Regions from separate parts of the Streptomyces sp. NPDC002018 genome, predicted to be linked through region 1. Evidence: riboswitches for the same ligand, from Rfam matches in the RefSeq annotation. Region 1 holds a riboswitch; each other region holds the start of a gene.
The links. Region 1 has a riboswitch for cyclic di-AMP ahead of ACFYYH_RS15960 (C40 family peptidase). Riboswitches for the same ligand answer to the same signal wherever they lie in the genome.

Region 1 (4,158 bases):
ACGAAGGACGTCCACGCGGCCGCGGAGAACGAGAGATGAGGCCGTGTCACGTTCTTGGAGTCCCGTACGGCGAGTACATCCGCGCCGGTGCGCGCGGACTCGACGCAGTTGTTCGCCCCCGTGCTGTGGCTGCTGCGCCGCCAGACGGCGGCCGGGGCCACGGCTGTTACCGGGGAAGTCGTCGGAGGAGAGTGGTGTGTGTGGGGGATGGAGGATGGAGTCTGGACAGGGGGCTGTGCGAGGTAAGCGGACATGATGCTCCCTACGCGCCGTCGCCGATCCCGGCGATGAGATCCAATGATTCCTGGGGCGGGAGGGCATGCGCCTGCATCGTGCGGAACGCGGCGCCGTACGCCTCGAGGTCTTCTTTCCGCTCCAGATAGAGGCTATTCGTCAAATGGTCGAGAACGACCAAATCCAGATCAGTAATGTGCGGGAAGGAGAAGACAACGAAAGGACCTGTGAGCCCGACATAGCCGCCCGCGGTGAACGGAAGTACCTGGAGACAGACCTGCGGAAGCCGGGCCACCTCGGACAGACGCCGTAATTGGCCCCGCATCACCCCGGGTCCGCCCACCTCGCGCCGCAGCACGGCCTCGTCCAGCACCGCGTGCAGTTCGAGCGGGGTCGCGGAGTGCAGCACCTCCTGGCGGGCGAGCCGCACCTCGACCAGGGAGTCGACCGTCGTGGCGGGCAGACCGACCAGCGCCGCCCTGGTCACCGCCCGCGCGTAGTCGGGTGTCTGGAGCAGCCCCGGCACCACCGAGGTCTCCAGCGTACGGGCCGTGGAGGCCTGTGACTCCAGGCTGATGAAGTCCCGGTACCGGGGCGGGATCACCCCGCCGTACGCCTTCCACCACCCCGGCCCGCCGTCCGTGATGCCCGCCAGGGCGCCGAGCAGGGTGCGCAGTTGCGGATCGGTGATCCCCAGGGCGTCGAGTAGCGCCACCAGGTCCTCGTCCTTCACCCCGCTGACACCCGTCTCGATCCGGCTCACCTTCGACTGGTGCCAGCCGAGCAGCCGCGCGGTCTCCCCGCTCGTCAGTCCCGCCCGCTGGCGCAGCCTGCGCAATTCCTCCCCGAGCCTGCGTCGGCGTACCGCCGGAATATGCCGCATGATAAATCCCTTCCCCGGCCCTCTCCGGTAAGCGTCTCGTACGCGCCCAGTGCGCCGCGGCGGAGAAGTTATCTTTTCGCCGCCCAAATACGGTCTCGCGTAGCAGAGTTCACCACTTCGAGCGACAGATATATGCAGATCTCGGTGGATGGCCCGTGTGAACGGCAGGATGAGTGGCACGCTGAGCACAGTCCGAGGCCGTCCACGCAGGCATCCGCACTGCGCCGGAGTCAGGTCCGGGCGGGAAAGGGACGGCGTCGCCATGGCAGACCATCAGGAAGCATCCATCACGCTGCCGAGCGATCCCGCGTCGGTACCGGCGGCGAGAAGATATGTCGCCGACCTGCTGAGGGAGTGGGGCCTGCCGGGGGACGCCGAGACGGCCGACACGGTCCGGCTGATCGTCTCCGAACTCGCCACCAACGCGGTGCAGCACACCTTCGGCCAGTCGCCCACGTTCACCGTCGAGATCGCGCTCGACCGGGACGAACAGCTCCGTGTCGGTGTCACCGACAGCCACCCGAGCTGGCCGCAGCGGCTGCCGGTGGCGGCGCAGCAGGACAACGGCCGGGGCATGGTGATCGTCCGCTGGCTGGCCCTGGAGGGCGGCGGGGCCGTGTCCGTCACGCCGACCGCGGAGGGCGGCAAGACGGTCTGGATCGCACTGCCCTGGACGGTCCCCGTCCAGAGCTGACCCGACCGCGCCCGGCCGCGCCCGACCGCGCCCGGCCGGGGACGGGCCGGGCGCGGCCGAACGGTGTGCCGTGTCCCGCCCCGCGAGGGACGGGACACGGGGTGTTCCGTTGCGGCCTGGGACGGGCCGCGTGAGTCCCGGGCGCCGGCCGGCGGCGCCCAAGGGGCGTTCCGTCCCCTGCCGGTGGGGGACGGAACGGTCGTGTTCCGCTGCGGCCCACCGCGGGCCGCGTGTGTTCCGTGTGCCGGTGTGCACCGGCGGCGTGTGTTCCGTCCGGTCCCGTCGTCCGGGCCGGACCGTCCGGACCGTTCGGACCGTCCGGTGTATCCGGTGTATTCGGTGTGACGGTGTTCCGTGGGCCGGCCCGCGCGGGTCGGCCGTGCTGTGGGCCGTGCTGGACCGGCAGGGCGCGCACCGGCCGGTCCAGGCGTACCGCGCTCAGTTCACCCGGCCGTACAGGACATTCCGGGTCCAGATCCGTTCGAGCCTCACCAGGGCACCGGTCTTCGGCGAGTGCCAGATCTTCCCGCGGCCCGCGTAGATGCCGACGTGGTAGACGTAACTTCCGTAGTGGAAGAACACCAGGTCGCCCTTGCGCCGGTGGGAGGCCGAGACATGGCGGGTTCTGTTGTACTGCTGCTGAGCGGTGCGCGGGAGCTTCTTGCCCGCCTTCTTGAACGAGTAGAGCGTCAGGCCCGAGCAGTCGAAGCGATGGGGTCCGGTGGCCCCCCACTGGTACGGAGAGCCTTCCTTGGAGGCGGCCACGCGGAGCGCCTTGACGGCACGTGCGGCGGCATGGGCCTCGGTCGTCGCGCCGGGGGCCAGTATGGTGCCCCCGACCGTCGCGAGGGTGAGGACCGATACGGCACCGGCCCGGGAGAGCAGAGACGGGACATATGTCTGCGCATTCATGCGCAACCCTTCGTCAGCCGCCTGTGAAGGATGACCTGTCGGGTTCGGACAGGCGAAGATGCCCGGCCGCGTCAGCGGCTTCACCCCAAGGAACGGCCATACACGCGTACACGGCCGTCCCGTACTGCTCGGGTCCTCCACTCCTGCCGATCCACTTCTGTCGACCAGACATCCGGAACGGCGGCAGGACTCGGCGTCCGCCCGGACCGCCCCGCCGGGGGTGGCGGGGGCTTGTCGTCCCACGGATCTTGACTCGTTATCAGATGATTTCCGAGGCGAAACGAGGATATGTGAAGTTCGTCACGTCTGATCCGTACGGGTGGCGGAGCGGTGTGTCGGGCCGGGGGTCCGAGGCCTGATGAGGCCCGTACCTGCGCGGGAGTTGGGCCGCGCTTCCCGTGCCCGGCCACTTCGCGCAACTTGCGTCCCCCGGCGCGTCCAGAAGATCCATACCCCGAAAGGCCGAGCCGTTCCCGTACGGACGCGTCCATACGGGAACAGACACGGGCTCATGTCGTGTCTTCGGGCGGCATGGTGACGCGCCCGGCGCGTCGCTCCCCGTCAAGTACCCGCAGGGCGCGGGCGAGGGTCGTGGCGTGCAGTTCGGTCTCACCGCGCAGATGCATCGCCGTCAGCGCGTCCCGTAGTGCGACCGCTTGCGCGGGCAGCGCCTGGGCCGCGCGCAGTGCGCCGTAGGTGTCCGTGCCGCGCGCCGGGTTGATCCGCCCCAGCAGATCGAGGATCTGGAGAAAGCTGTCGACGAGATCGCCCTCGGCGCGGGTCAGCGCGGGCAGCGGAGGAAGCTCCGGTGGCAGCATCGGCGTGTCACCGCCCACCGGGGGAGCCGAAGGGGTGTGCCGCGCTGGGGGCCGGCCTGCCGAGGGACGTCTTGCGGTTCTGGACCACGTGGTCGACCAGACCGTACGCCTTCGCGTCGGCCGCGGCGAAGACCCTGGCCCGCTCGATGTCCCCGGCGATTCGCTCCTCGCTCCGGCCGGTGTGCCGTACGAGCAGGGACGCGAGCATGCTCCGCTGCCGCAGCAGTTCCTCCGCATGGATCATCAGATCGGACGGCTGGCCCCGGACGGGCTCCTCGATGGCGGGCTGCTCGATGACGACCCGGGCTCCGGGCAGCGCCATCCGCTTGCCCGGGGTGCCGGCCGCCAGCAGGACCGCCGCGGTCGAGGCGGCCTGGCCGAGGCAGGTCGTCTCCACGTCGCAGGTGACGAGTTGCATCGTGTCGTAGATCGCGGACATGGCGCTGAGGGAGCCGCCGGGCGAGTTGATGTAGAGGCAGATGTCCCGGTCGGGCGCCGCGTACTCGAGATGGAGGAACTGCGCGATCACATCATTGGCCGCGGTGTCGTCGACCGCGGTGCCGAGGAAGACGATCCGCTCCTCCAGCAGCTTGGAGTACGGATCGAGGGTGCGGGTC
Region 2 (4,158 bases), on a different contig from region 1:
GCGCTGTTGGACAGAATCTGGTAGCGCCGGAGGGGCTGTCACTGCTTCGCGGTGGCGTGGTTGAGACATGTCCCAACCACGCCACCGCGGCGAACGGCGGTCGAGGACCGCGAAACGCGCTGGCCGAACGGCTGTTCAGGACCGCGGAACGTGTCAGTCGAGGAGGCGGGCGCGCAGCCGCTCGCGGGTCTCGGGGGCGAGTCCGAGACCTTCGGTCAGATAGGCGTCGGTGCTGCCCCAGGTCTTCCCGATGGTCTCGAAGGCCGCCGCCAGATACTCGGCACGCGCGTCGAAGAGCGGGCTGAGGAGGTCCATCACCTCGGTGGACGTACCGGAGGGCGAGTTGTCGCTGCGCCGGACCACATAGCGGCGGTGCGGGTCGTTCGACTTCAGATAGTCCGCCTCGATCGCCCCGGGCTCCACCCCGACCGCGAGCAGGGCCACCGCGATCGAGAGACCGGCCCGGTCCTTGCCCGCCGCGCAGTGCATGAGCGCCGGGGTGCTGTCCTCGGCGAGGGAGTGCAGGACACGGCTGTGCTCGGCGGTGCGTTCCCTGATGATCGCGCGGTACGAGTCGGTCATCCGGGTCGCCGCCCGGCCGTCCGCGAGGAGCGAGCGGAGCTGGTCCAGATCGCCGCCCCTGACCATCTGCCAGAACTCGGCGCCGTCGGCCGGGTCGGTGAGCGGGATGTTCACATGGCGTACGCCGGGCAGCTCCACGTCCGCGCCGTCGAGCTTGAGATCGGCCGCATTGCGGAAGTCGAAGATCGTGTGCAGTCCGAGGGACGCGAGAAAGGCCGCGTCGGCGGCGGTGGCACTGGCGAGATGGCCGCTGCGGAAGAGCCTGCCCGGCCGCACCCGCCTGCCGTCCGTGGTGGGCAGTCCTCCGACATCACGGAAGTTGCGCACGCCGGCCAGTTCGGGCTCTGTCGACGGGACCTGCTGCGTCACGGCCTGCTCCTCCGTGTCTGCCGTCGGCGCGGCTCGCCGACGCTGTCGACCTCTGACCCTACGACACCTGTTCGGGGAGTAATTCGTTCGGATGACGGGAATCCGATGGGACTATTCGGACATTTATCGCGGTTGAATAGCACTCAACGGTGCATCTGTCCGTATTGAGCCATTCCTCATAACCTGCCCCGGTCATGACCGAGTTGGTCTCCCGGCCGTGACCAGGATCATATCCGTGACGTTCCGTGGCGATGCCATGTATTCGAATTCCCTGTCCGGCGCGGAGTTCGGAGTCCGTTATCCACGCAGGGTGACCGGTAAACCCGGGTTAAATGCGAGTGCGCCTTGTCGACGGAAAAGGATCGCTTGTACCGGTAGTGCCACTGGGCCTACGTTCACCCTCAATCCGAGCGGAACGCCGAATCCTGCCGCCGCTCGGAATTCGTATCCGACCAGCAACGCGTGGCAGGAGCGGGGGACCCAGGTAGTACGCCGTCCCGGAAATCCGGACGGCTCGGGGTGAAGTCGCTCAGCATGTGCGACCGGGCATCTCCAGTCCGAACCCGACAGCTCACCTCGCAGGCGCCGGAGAGGAATTCGCCATGCCCGCGAAGGGTAAACACTGCCGTCCCAAGTCCAGCTCGGTATCGCGCGGATTCATCGCCGCCGGCACCGGTGGAGCCGCCATCGCGCTTCCGCTCATCGGCGCCACCGGCGCGCACGCCGCCGAGAAGGCCGCGCCCGCCGCCGCGCCCGAGGCCGTCTCCCAGCAACAGCTCGGCGGGGAGCAGGCCGGCGCCAAGAAGGCCGTCGCGAAGAAGGGTGCCCACAAGACGCGGACCTACACCGTGGTCGCGGGCGACTCCCTGTCCAGGATCGCCGTCAAGCAGCATGTCCGCGGCGGCTGGGAAAGGCTGTACAAGGACAACCGCGAGGCCGTCGGCTCCAACCCCTCACTCATCCACCCCGGACTGGAGCTGACCATCCACGGGAAGGGCGCGGGCAAGGGCCACTCCAAGCCCCCGGCCAAGCCCTCCAGCTCCTCGGGCGGATCCACCACCACGCCGGCCACGGCCGACCCCGCGCCCCAGCCGACGGACGAGGCGACCGAGGCGCCGGCCGAGAGCGGCTCCGCCGGCTTCACGCTGCCCGTCGACGGCATCCGCACCAGCACCCCGTACCACGCCTCCGGCAGCAGTTGGGCCAGCGGCTACCACACGGGTGTGGACTTCGCGGCGCCCTCGGGCACCGTGGTGAAGGCGGTGGCCGACGGCACGGTCGTGACGGCGGGCTGGGGCGGCTCGTACGGCAACCAGGTCGTCATCCAGCACAGCGACGGCCACTACTCGCAGTACGCGCATCTGTCCTCCCTCTCCGTCTCCGAGGGCGAGAGCGTCAGCGAGGGCCAGCAGCTCGGCCTCTCCGGCTCCACCGGCAACACCACCGGTCCGCACCTGCACTTCGAGATCCGCACCGGACCGGAGTACGGCTCGGACATCGACCCGCTGGCCTATCTCCGCGACCACGGCGTCAACATCTGAGGCGTACACCGCCGTTGTCCCGGTACTCCGTCTCCGCCCGGCGCTTCCGTGCCGGGCGGAGAACGTGGGGCATATTCCCGCTTGGTCGAAAATTGACCGATGGCATATCTCACCCCTCGTCAACCCTTCCTTACGGTCGCGTAGGTCACATCTGCGGGTGAAAGATGTGCTCTTGTGGCAGACGATTCGAGATCAAGAAGAAGAGGCGTATTCGGGTCGTACACGGCGATCGGTGACAGCTTCACGGAGGGCGTGGGCGATCCGGGACCCGATGGACACTATGTCGGCTGGGCGGACCGGCTCGCGGTTCTGCTCGCCGACCGGCTGGCCGATGGACGGGCCGACCGGCCCACCGGTCCGGTGCCTGGCGCGACGGCCGTCCCCGGTGCCCCGGCGGACACCGTGCACGGGGACTTCCGCTACGCGAATCTCGCCGTACGCGGCCGGCTCCTCGACCAGATCGTCACCGAGCAGATACCCCGCGCCAAGCGACTCGCCCCCGATCTGGTGACGTTCTGCGCCGGCGGCAATGACATCATCCGGCCAGGCACCGACCCCGACGATGTCGCCGAGCGCTTCGAGCGGGCCGTCGCCGATCTCACCGGGGCGGTCGGCACGGTCATGGTGACCACGGGCTTCGACACCCGGGGCGTCCCCGTACTGCGCCATCTGCGCGGCAGGATCGCGACCTACACCGCCCATGTGCGGGCCATCGCCGACCGCTACGACTGCCCCGTGCTCGATCTCTGGTCCCTCAAGTCCGTCCAGGACAGGCGGGCCTGGGACGGCGACCGGCTCCATCTCTCCCCCGAGGGCCACACCCGGGTCGCGCTGCGCGCCGCGCAGGTGCTCGGCCTCGATGTGCCCGCCGACCCCGACCAGGTCTGGCCGCCCCAGCCACCGCGCGGCAGCTTCGAGGTGCGGCGCGACGACATCAACTGGGCCCGTGAGTATCTGGTGCCCTGGATCGGGCGCAGGCTGCGCGGGGCATCCTCCGGAGACCATGTCGTGGCGAAGCGCCCCGACCTGCTGCCCCTGCACCGGTGAGGCCGGGGCGGCCCAGGCCCTCCGCGACAGATCCCGTCCGCCCGCGCGGCGGACGGCGCCCTGCCCGGCACAGGGCCTACGGCTCCGGCCGCGCCTCCGGCCGCGCCTCCGCGACGAGGCCCGTCCGCCGGACGGCGCCGGGAGCGCCGAGTGGTACGCCGGGAGCGCCGAGCGGTACGAGGACCGGACCGGCGCCCGCGCCGCCCCCCTCGGCGGCCCGCCCGGCCGGACCGTCCCGCAGCGGATCGCGGACCCTCGGGATCCGCTCCAGCACTCCGCCCGCGAAGACGTCGTACAGCGGCAGCGACTCCAGATGCACATAGCCGATATGGCAGTCGCACACCGCCAGTGGGCAGGGCCGCGGCGCGAGTGCCTCCCGGTAGGAACCGTCGTAGAGATTGCCCAGCTCCGCGCGGACGAAGTGGCAGCGCCGCACGGTCCCCTCACCGTCCACCGAGATCACCGACTCACCCGTACGGCAGGGCAGCCCGGCCGAGCGGTGCGGCCGGCGGCTGTACGGGAAGAGGGGATCCAGTTCCGTCCAGCGGGCGGCCTCCTCGTCCGTATAGCCGTGCCCCTCCGCCGCGTTGATCCAGAGATAGACGGGGGCGGGCAGCTC
Region 3 (4,158 bases), on a different contig from region 1:
GAGCGGGATATAGATCCCGAGCTGGCGCAGTGTCTCGACGATCATCAGCGGACTGTGCAGATCGGCGCCGTCGCGCGGAAAGGTCGGATGGGACCGGGACCAGGACGCCGCGGCGTCGAACCCGCCGTCCGGGCTCCGCCGCACGTCGGTGAGCAGCACCTCGGCCACGGAGTCCCGGTGCACCATCTCGCGGGCGACGGTGCGTGACCAGGACAGCGGCCGGACATCGCGCACGACGTCACCAACCGTTGTATTCATGCGACAAGAACACCGCAATTTTCGTGGCCGCGCACCCCAGCCGGGAGGGTCCGAGCGGGGCGCGCCAAGCCCGCCACGCCCGGCGGTAAAAGCCGCTACATTGCCTGCTGTCATTTAACGGAACGGCAATCCGGGGTACTTGTGCAGGTTCGGGTGGAGCAGGTTCGGGCGAAAACAACGCGGAGGTTTCTTCTGGAAGTGGCGGCACAGTTGTTCGACGAGCGAGGCTACGCCGGAACCAGTATCAGCGATATCAGCACGCAGTCCGGCCGTACCAGCGGGGCCATCTACTTCCACTACGCCAGCAAGGAGAATCTCGCGCGGGCCATTGTCGAGGAGCATTTCGCGACCTGGCCGAATCTGATCGACCGGCACAGCTCGTCCGAACTCCCGGCGCTGGAGCGACTGGTCGCGCTGAGTTTCGAGGTGGCGAGGGCTTTCCGGGACGATGTCGTCATCCGCGCGGGCGCCCGGCTCTGGGCGGAGCGCAAGGCCATCAACGCCACATTGCCGAGGCCTTTCGTGGGGTGGCTGGAGACGGTCACCGGGCTGCTCGAAGAGGCCCGCCAGGAGGGGCAACTCACGCGTGACGTCACCCCGCAGGTGGCCGCGCACGGACTCGTGTGCGCGTTCTTCGGACTGCACACCGTCTCCGACGCCCTGGAGGGACGCCGACAGATCGAGGAGGCGCTGCACGATCTGTGGCTGCTGCTGCTGAACGCCCTTCAGACCGACCCGGATCCTGCGGCCCTGCTCGCGCGGGTACGTGACCGTCCCCGCACGGCGGTGCCCGCCGGCGGAGCGGCCCGCGCGTGAGGCGCGGCGCCGGGGAGCCGGGGGGCCGGCGGCGGCGCGCGCCGGGGAGAACGGCGGCCGGACCCGGCCGGGACGGGTCGGTGTCCCGGCCGGGTCCGGCCGTGTGGGGGTGTGACGGTACGTCGGGGGAGGCCGCCGGCGAGGGCACGGGCGCGCCCCCGTCGGTGGGGCGTGCGCGCGGACCCTCGCCGACGGGCCTGTCAGTAGGGGCCGTTCACATTGTCGATCGAGCCGTACCGGTCGGCCGCGTAGTTGCACGCGGCGGTGATGTTGGCGACCGGGTCGAAGCTGTCCGTCGACGTACCGGGCACGTGGTAGGCCTGGAACGTGGGGTCGATGACCTGGAGCAGGCCCTTGGACGGGGTTCCGGCCGCCGCGTTGGAGTCCCAGTTGTTGATGGCCGCCGGGTTGCCCGAGGACTCCCGCATGATGTTCCGGTAGATGCCGTCGTAGCTGCCCGGAATGCCCTGCGCGGCCATGATGTCCAGCGACTCCTTGATCCAGCCGTCGAGGTCGTCGGTGTACGTCTTGGCGTCCGCCTGGGTGACGGTGCCGCTCGTGTCGGCCGACGCGTTCTCGGCGGTCGCCGGCGCGGTTCCCTGCTCGGCCGGCGCGGTGGCCGGGGTCTGCGGCGCGGCCGGCTCGGCCTGCGCGGCCCCCTCGGACGGCGCGCCGAGGGTCAGTTCGAGGCCGGGGCGGATCAGCGCCGGGTTGCCGCCGATGGCCTCCCGGTTGTCCTCGTACAGCTTCTTCCAGCCGCCGCTGACGGAGTGTGCGGCCGCGATCTTCGAGAGAGAGTCCCCCGCGACCACGGAGTAGGTGGCCGGGCTGTCCTTCTGCGCCGACGGCGCGGCCTCGGCGGCGGTCGCGGCGATGAACGGAAGGGCGAGTACGGCGCCGCCCGTGCCGACGGCGGCGAGACCTCGGGCGAACGGGCTGGTTCTGGGACGGCGGTGCTTGGCCTGTGCGGGCATGACGCATTCCTCTCCGTCGCCTGCGAGGTGAGCTGTCGGGTTCGGGCTGGAGATGCCCGGCCGTGATATGCGCACGGCTTCACCCCAAGCCGGTCCGTATTCCGGACCGGCGCCTTACCTGGGTCCCCCGCTCCTGCCGTAGGTGAGTGGGTTGGGGTTTCCGGACGGCGGCAGGATTCGGCGGTCCGTCCGGAGTGACGTGAACGTAGGCGGAACGCCCGGAGAAAAACAAGCCCGGAATTCACACCGGCAATCCGGTGGACGGATCCGTACGGGAATCATCCGGCGGCGCGGAAGAGGCGGGGGAACTCAACTCTCGTTCCCTGGGAGCGAAGTGGGCGGGAAGGCGAGAACCGCAGCTCACCGCCGGTGTGACACACATCATGGCCCGCACAGGAATGGCCCGCGCCACAAGACCGCACAAACACTGACAAGCCATAGGAATGCGAGAGAAATGCACCATGGGGAGAACACGGACAAATAGCCAATATAGTTACTTTTCGAATGGGGGATATCCGCGCCCCGTCCACGCCGTATCCATGCGCCGTTCCGCTCCCGCGCCTCCCTCAATTCCATGGCGGCCCCTTTTATTCCGCACCGCTCCGCCCGCCGGTTCAGGACTCACCGTCCACCGCACATACGTCCTCATGGAATACGCCCCCAGGGCCGTCGGAGTGCGGGGAACGGACGGCGCCGGGCCCTTTCCCGATCGACGGCCGCATTCCTGGGAGTTGAGGTCATGGACACCCCCGGTAACTTTTCCGGTCGGCGGGGAGAAAGGCAGGGGAAAGGGGAAAGGCGGGGCATCAACTCGGTGTGCGGCGAAGGCCGTCGGGGGACGCGCGAGCGGACCGCGGCCTCCCGCGGGACGACAGGACCGCCGGTCCGCCCCTCCCGGACCGTCCCGCGATCCGCGCGACCGTCCAGCGCCGTTCGCGCGAGCCGGAGTTGGACTCCCGGGCAGGGCGCGACCACTCACTCCTTCCGGGCGTCTGGCCCGTGCGTGAGAATCGCGTCCAGGGCGAATTCGACCCGGCGGTCGTAGGCACTGTCGCCGAGATGTGCGAGCACCCGGTGCAGGGAGGGATGGGACGCGGCGGAGACGGCCGCGGCCAGGCGTTCGTCCATGGCCGGCTCGGCCGCCTGCTCCTCCTGGGTCAGACCGAGGAGGAAGTAGACGATCGTCCAGAGCGTCCAGGCGGCCTCCCGCTCCCCCCTCCCCCCGCTCAGCAGCGCGTCGACCAGCGTCTCCGCGTACCGGAGCGTGTGCGGTTCGGCCACGAAGGTGCCGACCACGAGCGCGGCTCCGTCCCGGTGGGCGAGCAGGGCGCGGCGGAAGCGACGGGCCAGCTCCCGTACCCGCTCGTTCGCGTCGTCGGGCAGACCGGTCAGCGGCACGGTCCCGACGATCGCGTCGGCCATCAGCTCCAGGAGCCGGGCCTTGCTCTTCACATGCCAGAGGACGGTGTTCATCCGTACGCCGAGCCGGTCGGCGACCGCCCGGGTGGACAGGGCGTCCAGCCCCTTCTCCTCCAGGACGTCCAGCGCCGCGGCGACGACGGCGCCGGGGTCCAGGCGCGGCTCGCGCCCCTCGCTCGCTTGCTTCTTGGTCACTGACCTAGTTTACTGCGTCCATGGCATTGGTCAGTGACCAAGGAGGAGATATGGAGCAGCAGGTCGTCGTCGCGGGAGCGGGCCCGGTCGGACTCTGGCTCGCCGCCGAGCTGAGGCGCGCCGGAGTGAGCGTCACCGTCGTCGAGGAGCGCGAGGAGCGCGACACGCGCTCCAAGGCCCTCACCGTTCACCCCCGTACGCTCGAAGTGCTCGCCTCGCGCGGTGTGCACGAGACGTTCCTCGGCGAGGGCGTGCCCATCCCCGGCGGCCACTTCGGGATGCTCGACGCCCGGCTCGACTTCCGGCGGCTGCGCACTCCGTTCCCGCATACGCTGGCGCTTCCGCAGGCCAGGACCGAGGAGCTGTTCGAGGGATACGCGAGGGAGCTCGGTGCCCGGATCCTGCGCGGGCACCGGGTCACCGGGCTCGACGAGGGACCGGACGCGGTGACCGTCGAGGTGACGGGCCCGGACGGCGCGTACACGCTGGAGGCCGC
Region 4 (4,158 bases), on a different contig from region 1:
CCGGTCTTGATCTGACCGCAGTTCACCGCGACGGCCAGATCGGCGATGGTGACGTCCTCGGTCTCGCCGGAACGGTGGGACATCATGCACTTGAAACCGTTGCGCTGGGCCAGCTCGACGGCGTCCAGGGTCTCGGTCAGCGAACCGATCTGGTTGACCTTCACGAGCAGGGCGTTGGCGGAGCCCTCCTCGATGCCGCGGGCCAGCCGCTCGGGGTTGGTGACGAACAGGTCGTCGCCCACGATCTGCACCTTGGAGCCGAGCTTGTCGGTGACGACCTTCCAGCCGGCCCAGTCGTCCTCGAAGAGCGGGTCCTCGATGGAGACGAGCGGGTACGCGGCGACCAGCTCCTCGTAGTACTCGGTCATCTCGGCGGCCGAGCGCGACTTGCCCTCGAACTCGTACGAGCCGTCCTTGTAGAACTCGGAGGCGGCGACGTCGAGCGCGAGCGCGATGTCACGGCCGGGCACATAGCCGGCTTCCTTGATGGCCTCGATGATCAGGTCGAGCGCGGCGCGGTTGGACTCCAGGTTCGGCGCGAAGCCGCCCTCGTCGCCGAGGCCGGTGGAGAGCCCCTTCGTCTTCAGGACCTTCTTGAGGGTGTGGTAGACCTCGGCGCCCCAGCGCAGCGCCTCGGAGAAGGACTCCGCGCCGATCGGGGCGATCATGAACTCCTGGATGTCCACATTGGAGTCGGCGTGCGAGCCGCCGTTCAGGATGTTCATCATCGGGACGGGCAGCAGGTGCGCGTTCGGGCCGCCCAGGTAACGGAAGAGCGGGAGGTCCGAGGCCTCGGAGGCGGCGTGCGCGACGGCCAGGGAGACACCGAGGATGGCGTTGGCGCCCAGCGAGCCCTTGTTCTCGGTGGCGTCCAGGTCGATCATGGCCTGGTCGATCAGGCGCTGCTCGGTGGCGTCGTAGCCGACGAGCTCCGGGCCGAGCTGCTCGATGACGGCCAGCACGGCCTTCTCGACACCCTTGCCCAGATAGCGGTTGGCGTCTCCGTCACGGAGCTCCACGGCCTCGAACGCACCGGTGGAGGCACCGGAGGGGACAGCAGCACGGCCGGTGCTGCCGTCGTCGAGGCCGACCTCGACCTCGACCGTGGGGTTGCCTCGGGAGTCCAGGATTTCCCGGGCTACGACGACGTCGATGGACGGCACGAGCATCTCCTTCTGGGATGTGACGCTTGGAGTGCAGGGTCTCATTGGCCTTGCGGCAAGAGCCTAACCGCCTCCGGGCCACCGTTCGGCCGGTGCCCGCCCGCCAGGTCCTGTCCGGCGGAACTTCGCGGGCCCGAGCGCACCCGCGCACCGATGAGCACCCGCCCGGCCACGGCCCCGGACACGGCTCGGACACGGGCCGGAACGCACGGACCCCGGCCCGGCGCGTACGGGGGATCACGCGCCGGGCCGGGGTGGCCGGGGGACGGCCGGTGGGGGACCGTACGGGCCCGGCCGGCCGGGGCCCGGTCCTCGGGGCCCCGGCCGGTCGGGTCAGGCCAGGTCAGCGCAGGTGGAGCTGCTGGCCCGGGTAGATCAGATCGGCGTGGCCGACGATGTCCTTGTTCAGGTCGAACAGCTTCTTCCAGCCGCCCTTGACCTGGTGGGCCGCGGCGATCTTGGAGAGGCTGTCACCGGCCTTGACCTTGTACTCGCCGTCGCCCTTCTTGACCGTGGCGGCCCGGCTCTCGCCGCGCGAGGCGGGCTGCGCCTCGGTACGGACGGACGGCTGCCGGGGCTGTGTCCGCTCCCGCTTCGGCTGGGCCGGCCGGCTCTGCTGCTGGGCGGCCTGGTCGCCCGCACCGGAACCGGAACCGGAATTCGAACCCGAGCCGGAACCGGAGCCCGAACCGGACGAGCCGCCGTCGTACGCGGCGTTGGAGAGGTTCACCCCGCAGGTGGGCCACGCGCCCTTGCCCTGGCCTGCCAGGACCTTCTCGGCGACGGCGATCTGCTGGGACTTCGAGGCGAGGTCGGCCCTGGCCGCGTAGGAGGTTCCGCCGTAGGCGGCCCAGGTGGAGCTGCTGAACTGGAGTCCGCCGTAGTACCCGTTGCCGGTGTTGATGGACCAGTTGCCGCCGGACTCGCACTGGGCGACCCGGTCCCACTCGGAGGCGGTCGCGGCGGAGGCGGAGGTGGCGCCGATCAGCGGGACCGCGACGGCGGCACCGGTGATTCCGGCCAGTGTGGCGTAACGGGCGGTCCTGGACGGACGGCGGTGCTTGCCCTTGCTGGAACGCGGCATGGAAGATCCCCTCACCGACGCCTGCGAGGTGAGCTGTCGGGTTCGGGCCAAGTGAGTTGCCCGGCCGGATGCTCGCGCATCCGGCTCCACCCCGAGCCGGTCGGCGGCCGTCTCTCGACGGCCGGGCCCGGCACAAACCTGTGGGTCCCCCGCTCCTGCCTTCGGCGCATGACGCGACGACTACTCCCCCCGGCCGCCGGCAGGATTCGGCGTGACGGTCGACGGGGCCCGCGGTGCGAGCGGTTCAGACCGTAATCACAGGGCCGTGGGTTCTTCAAAGAAGCACATCAGGGAGAAAACACCCTTTAACACCCCTCCGGGTTTACGCATTTCCGCTGGTGGGAGCGGAAATCAGGGCAACCCGTAGCGCAAAACTCCCCAGTTGTGGCAAAGAGACCCTTGTCTCACTTGCACAGAAGCGGACATAGAGCGGCCAATCACCTGCTGGACCGGCGCCGCTTCAGGGCGCCGCCAGGGCCGCGGCCAGCGAGAACGAGGCAGGGGTGGCCCTTTGACCACCCCTCGTTCACCTCACAGCCAGCCGCCGGGCACCTTCTGGCCGTCGGCGACCAGCCAGTTGCGTTCGCTCGGCCGGTCGGCCTCGGCGGGAGCGGTGGTTTCCGCACGTTCTGTCAGGCGTTCCGTGGTACGCGACAGTCCGTCACCCCATGAGGCATGACGGCCGTATTCACGCTCTTCGTCCGCATTGCCGGTTACAGCCTCTTCCTGCGCCGCCTCACCGCGGTGCTTGCCCTTGGCCGGCTCCGTACGGCCGTCGGATGCGCCACCGGGGCCGTCGGAGACCGCGCCCTCCAGGCCCTCGACGCCGTCCGCGGAAGCGGAGGCTCCGGGTGTGGGCGCGGTGGCGGAACCGGAGGGGACCGGCTCACCCGGCCGTGCCGACGTCCCACCGGCGGAGGCGGAGGGCTTGGCGTCCGCGGCGCCGGAGGGGCTGTCCGTCGGGCCGGTGCCGCGGCCGTCCTTCGCGCCCCCCGTCGAGCCGGAGGCGCCCCCGAGGTCGGCACCGGGCAGCAGGGCGCCCGCCAGACCCGAGACCGACGCGCAGCTCGACCAGGCCTTCACACCCTCGGCCGCGAGCACCTTCTCCCCCACCGCTATCTGCTGGGAGCGGCTGGCGAGGTCGGGCCGGGCCGCGAACTCCCCGCCGCCGAAGGCGTCCCAGGTCTCCTGGCTGAGCTGGAGACCGCCGTAGTAGCCGTTGTCGAGGTCCGCGCTCCACATGCCGCCGCTCTCGCACTCGGAGACACGGTCCCAGGTGGAGCCGTCCGCCGCACTCGCGCCCGAGGCGGCGAACAGCGGGATGGCGATCGCCGACCCGGTCACCCCCGCGGCGACGATCAGGGCGGGGGCCTGGCGTGGTCTGCGGTGTCGGCCGTTCGCGGAGCGCATGCGCTTGCCTTCCGTGTGACTGTCGTTTCGACTACGGCGTGTTGCTGCTGAGTCGTCGGTGAACGTAGCGGTACTCGAACGTCTGTCACAAGTCGATGCAGCGGAGATCACGTGAAAGTCACATTCCTGATGGCCCGTCAGTTATATGGCGTCGATACACCGTCGCGCCGACGGTCGTCCGGTGGTGATCCGGCGCCGAATCCGTCAGTGGCTCATCAGCCGGACAATGGCGTGAACTGCACCGGAAGCGTGCGCAATCCACGCATGATGAGCCCTCCGCGCCAGCGCAAATCGACAGGATCCACGGCAAGCCGCACATCGGGCAGCCGGGTCAGCAGCGTCGCGAGAGCGGTCTGCCCCTCCAGGCGGGCGAGCGGAGCGCCGAGGCAGTAGTGGATGCCGTGCCCGTAGCCGAGGTGCTGATTGTCACGCCGTGCGAGATCGAGCGTGTCGGGGGACGTGAACCGCTCGGGGTCGCGGTCCGCCGCGGCGAGGACGACC

Region 2: another riboswitch for cyclic di-AMP. It lies ahead of ACFYYH_RS02080 (peptidoglycan DD-metalloendopeptidase family protein); the one in region 1 lies ahead of ACFYYH_RS15960 (C40 family peptidase).
Region 3: another riboswitch for cyclic di-AMP. It lies ahead of ACFYYH_RS23705 (transglycosylase SLT domain-containing protein); the one in region 1 lies ahead of ACFYYH_RS15960 (C40 family peptidase).
Region 4: another riboswitch for cyclic di-AMP. It lies ahead of ACFYYH_RS21065 (transglycosylase family protein); the one in region 1 lies ahead of ACFYYH_RS15960 (C40 family peptidase).

Annotation. Positions count from the first base shown of each region.
Region 1 covers NZ_JBIASO010000008.1:247,589-251,746, reverse strand. Annotated here, with positions in the region: gene ACFYYH_RS15975 (DUF397 domain-containing protein) at 1-161, opposite strand, end outside; gene ACFYYH_RS15970 (helix-turn-helix domain-containing protein) at 263-1,117, opposite strand; gene ACFYYH_RS15965 (ATP-binding protein) at 1,380-1,811, shown strand; gene ACFYYH_RS15960 (C40 family peptidase) at 2,250-2,723, opposite strand; cyclic di-AMP (ydaO/yuaA leader) riboswitch at 2,726-2,916, opposite strand; gene ACFYYH_RS15955 (hypothetical protein) at 3,233-3,541, opposite strand; gene ACFYYH_RS15950 (ATP-dependent Clp protease proteolytic subunit) at 3,549-4,158, opposite strand, start outside.
Region 2 covers NZ_JBIASO010000001.1:489,700-493,857, forward strand. Annotated here, with positions in the region: gene ACFYYH_RS02075 (tyrosine-protein phosphatase) at 154-951, opposite strand; cyclic di-AMP (ydaO/yuaA leader) riboswitch at 1,358-1,549, shown strand; gene ACFYYH_RS02080 (peptidoglycan DD-metalloendopeptidase family protein) at 1,554-2,492, shown strand; gene ACFYYH_RS02085 (SGNH/GDSL hydrolase family protein) at 2,667-3,539, shown strand; gene ACFYYH_RS02090 (STM4011 family radical SAM protein) at 3,616-4,158, opposite strand, start outside.
Region 3 covers NZ_JBIASO010000014.1:183,906-188,063, forward strand. Annotated here, with positions in the region: gene ACFYYH_RS23695 (ScbA/BarX family gamma-butyrolactone biosynthesis protein) at 1-258, opposite strand, end outside; gene ACFYYH_RS23700 (ScbR family autoregulator-binding transcription factor) at 400-1,074, shown strand; gene ACFYYH_RS23705 (transglycosylase SLT domain-containing protein) at 1,275-2,048, opposite strand; cyclic di-AMP (ydaO/yuaA leader) riboswitch at 2,053-2,203, opposite strand; gene ACFYYH_RS23710 (TetR/AcrR family transcriptional regulator C-terminal domain-containing protein) at 3,024-3,662, opposite strand; gene ACFYYH_RS23715 (FAD-dependent monooxygenase) at 3,713-4,158, shown strand, end outside.
Region 4 covers NZ_JBIASO010000012.1:92,527-96,684, forward strand. Annotated here, with positions in the region: gene eno (phosphopyruvate hydratase) at 1-1,169, opposite strand, end outside; gene ACFYYH_RS21065 (transglycosylase family protein) at 1,507-2,247, opposite strand; cyclic di-AMP (ydaO/yuaA leader) riboswitch at 2,251-2,424, opposite strand; gene ACFYYH_RS21070 (transglycosylase family protein) at 2,779-3,657, opposite strand; gene ACFYYH_RS21075 (cytochrome P450) at 3,873-4,158, opposite strand, start outside.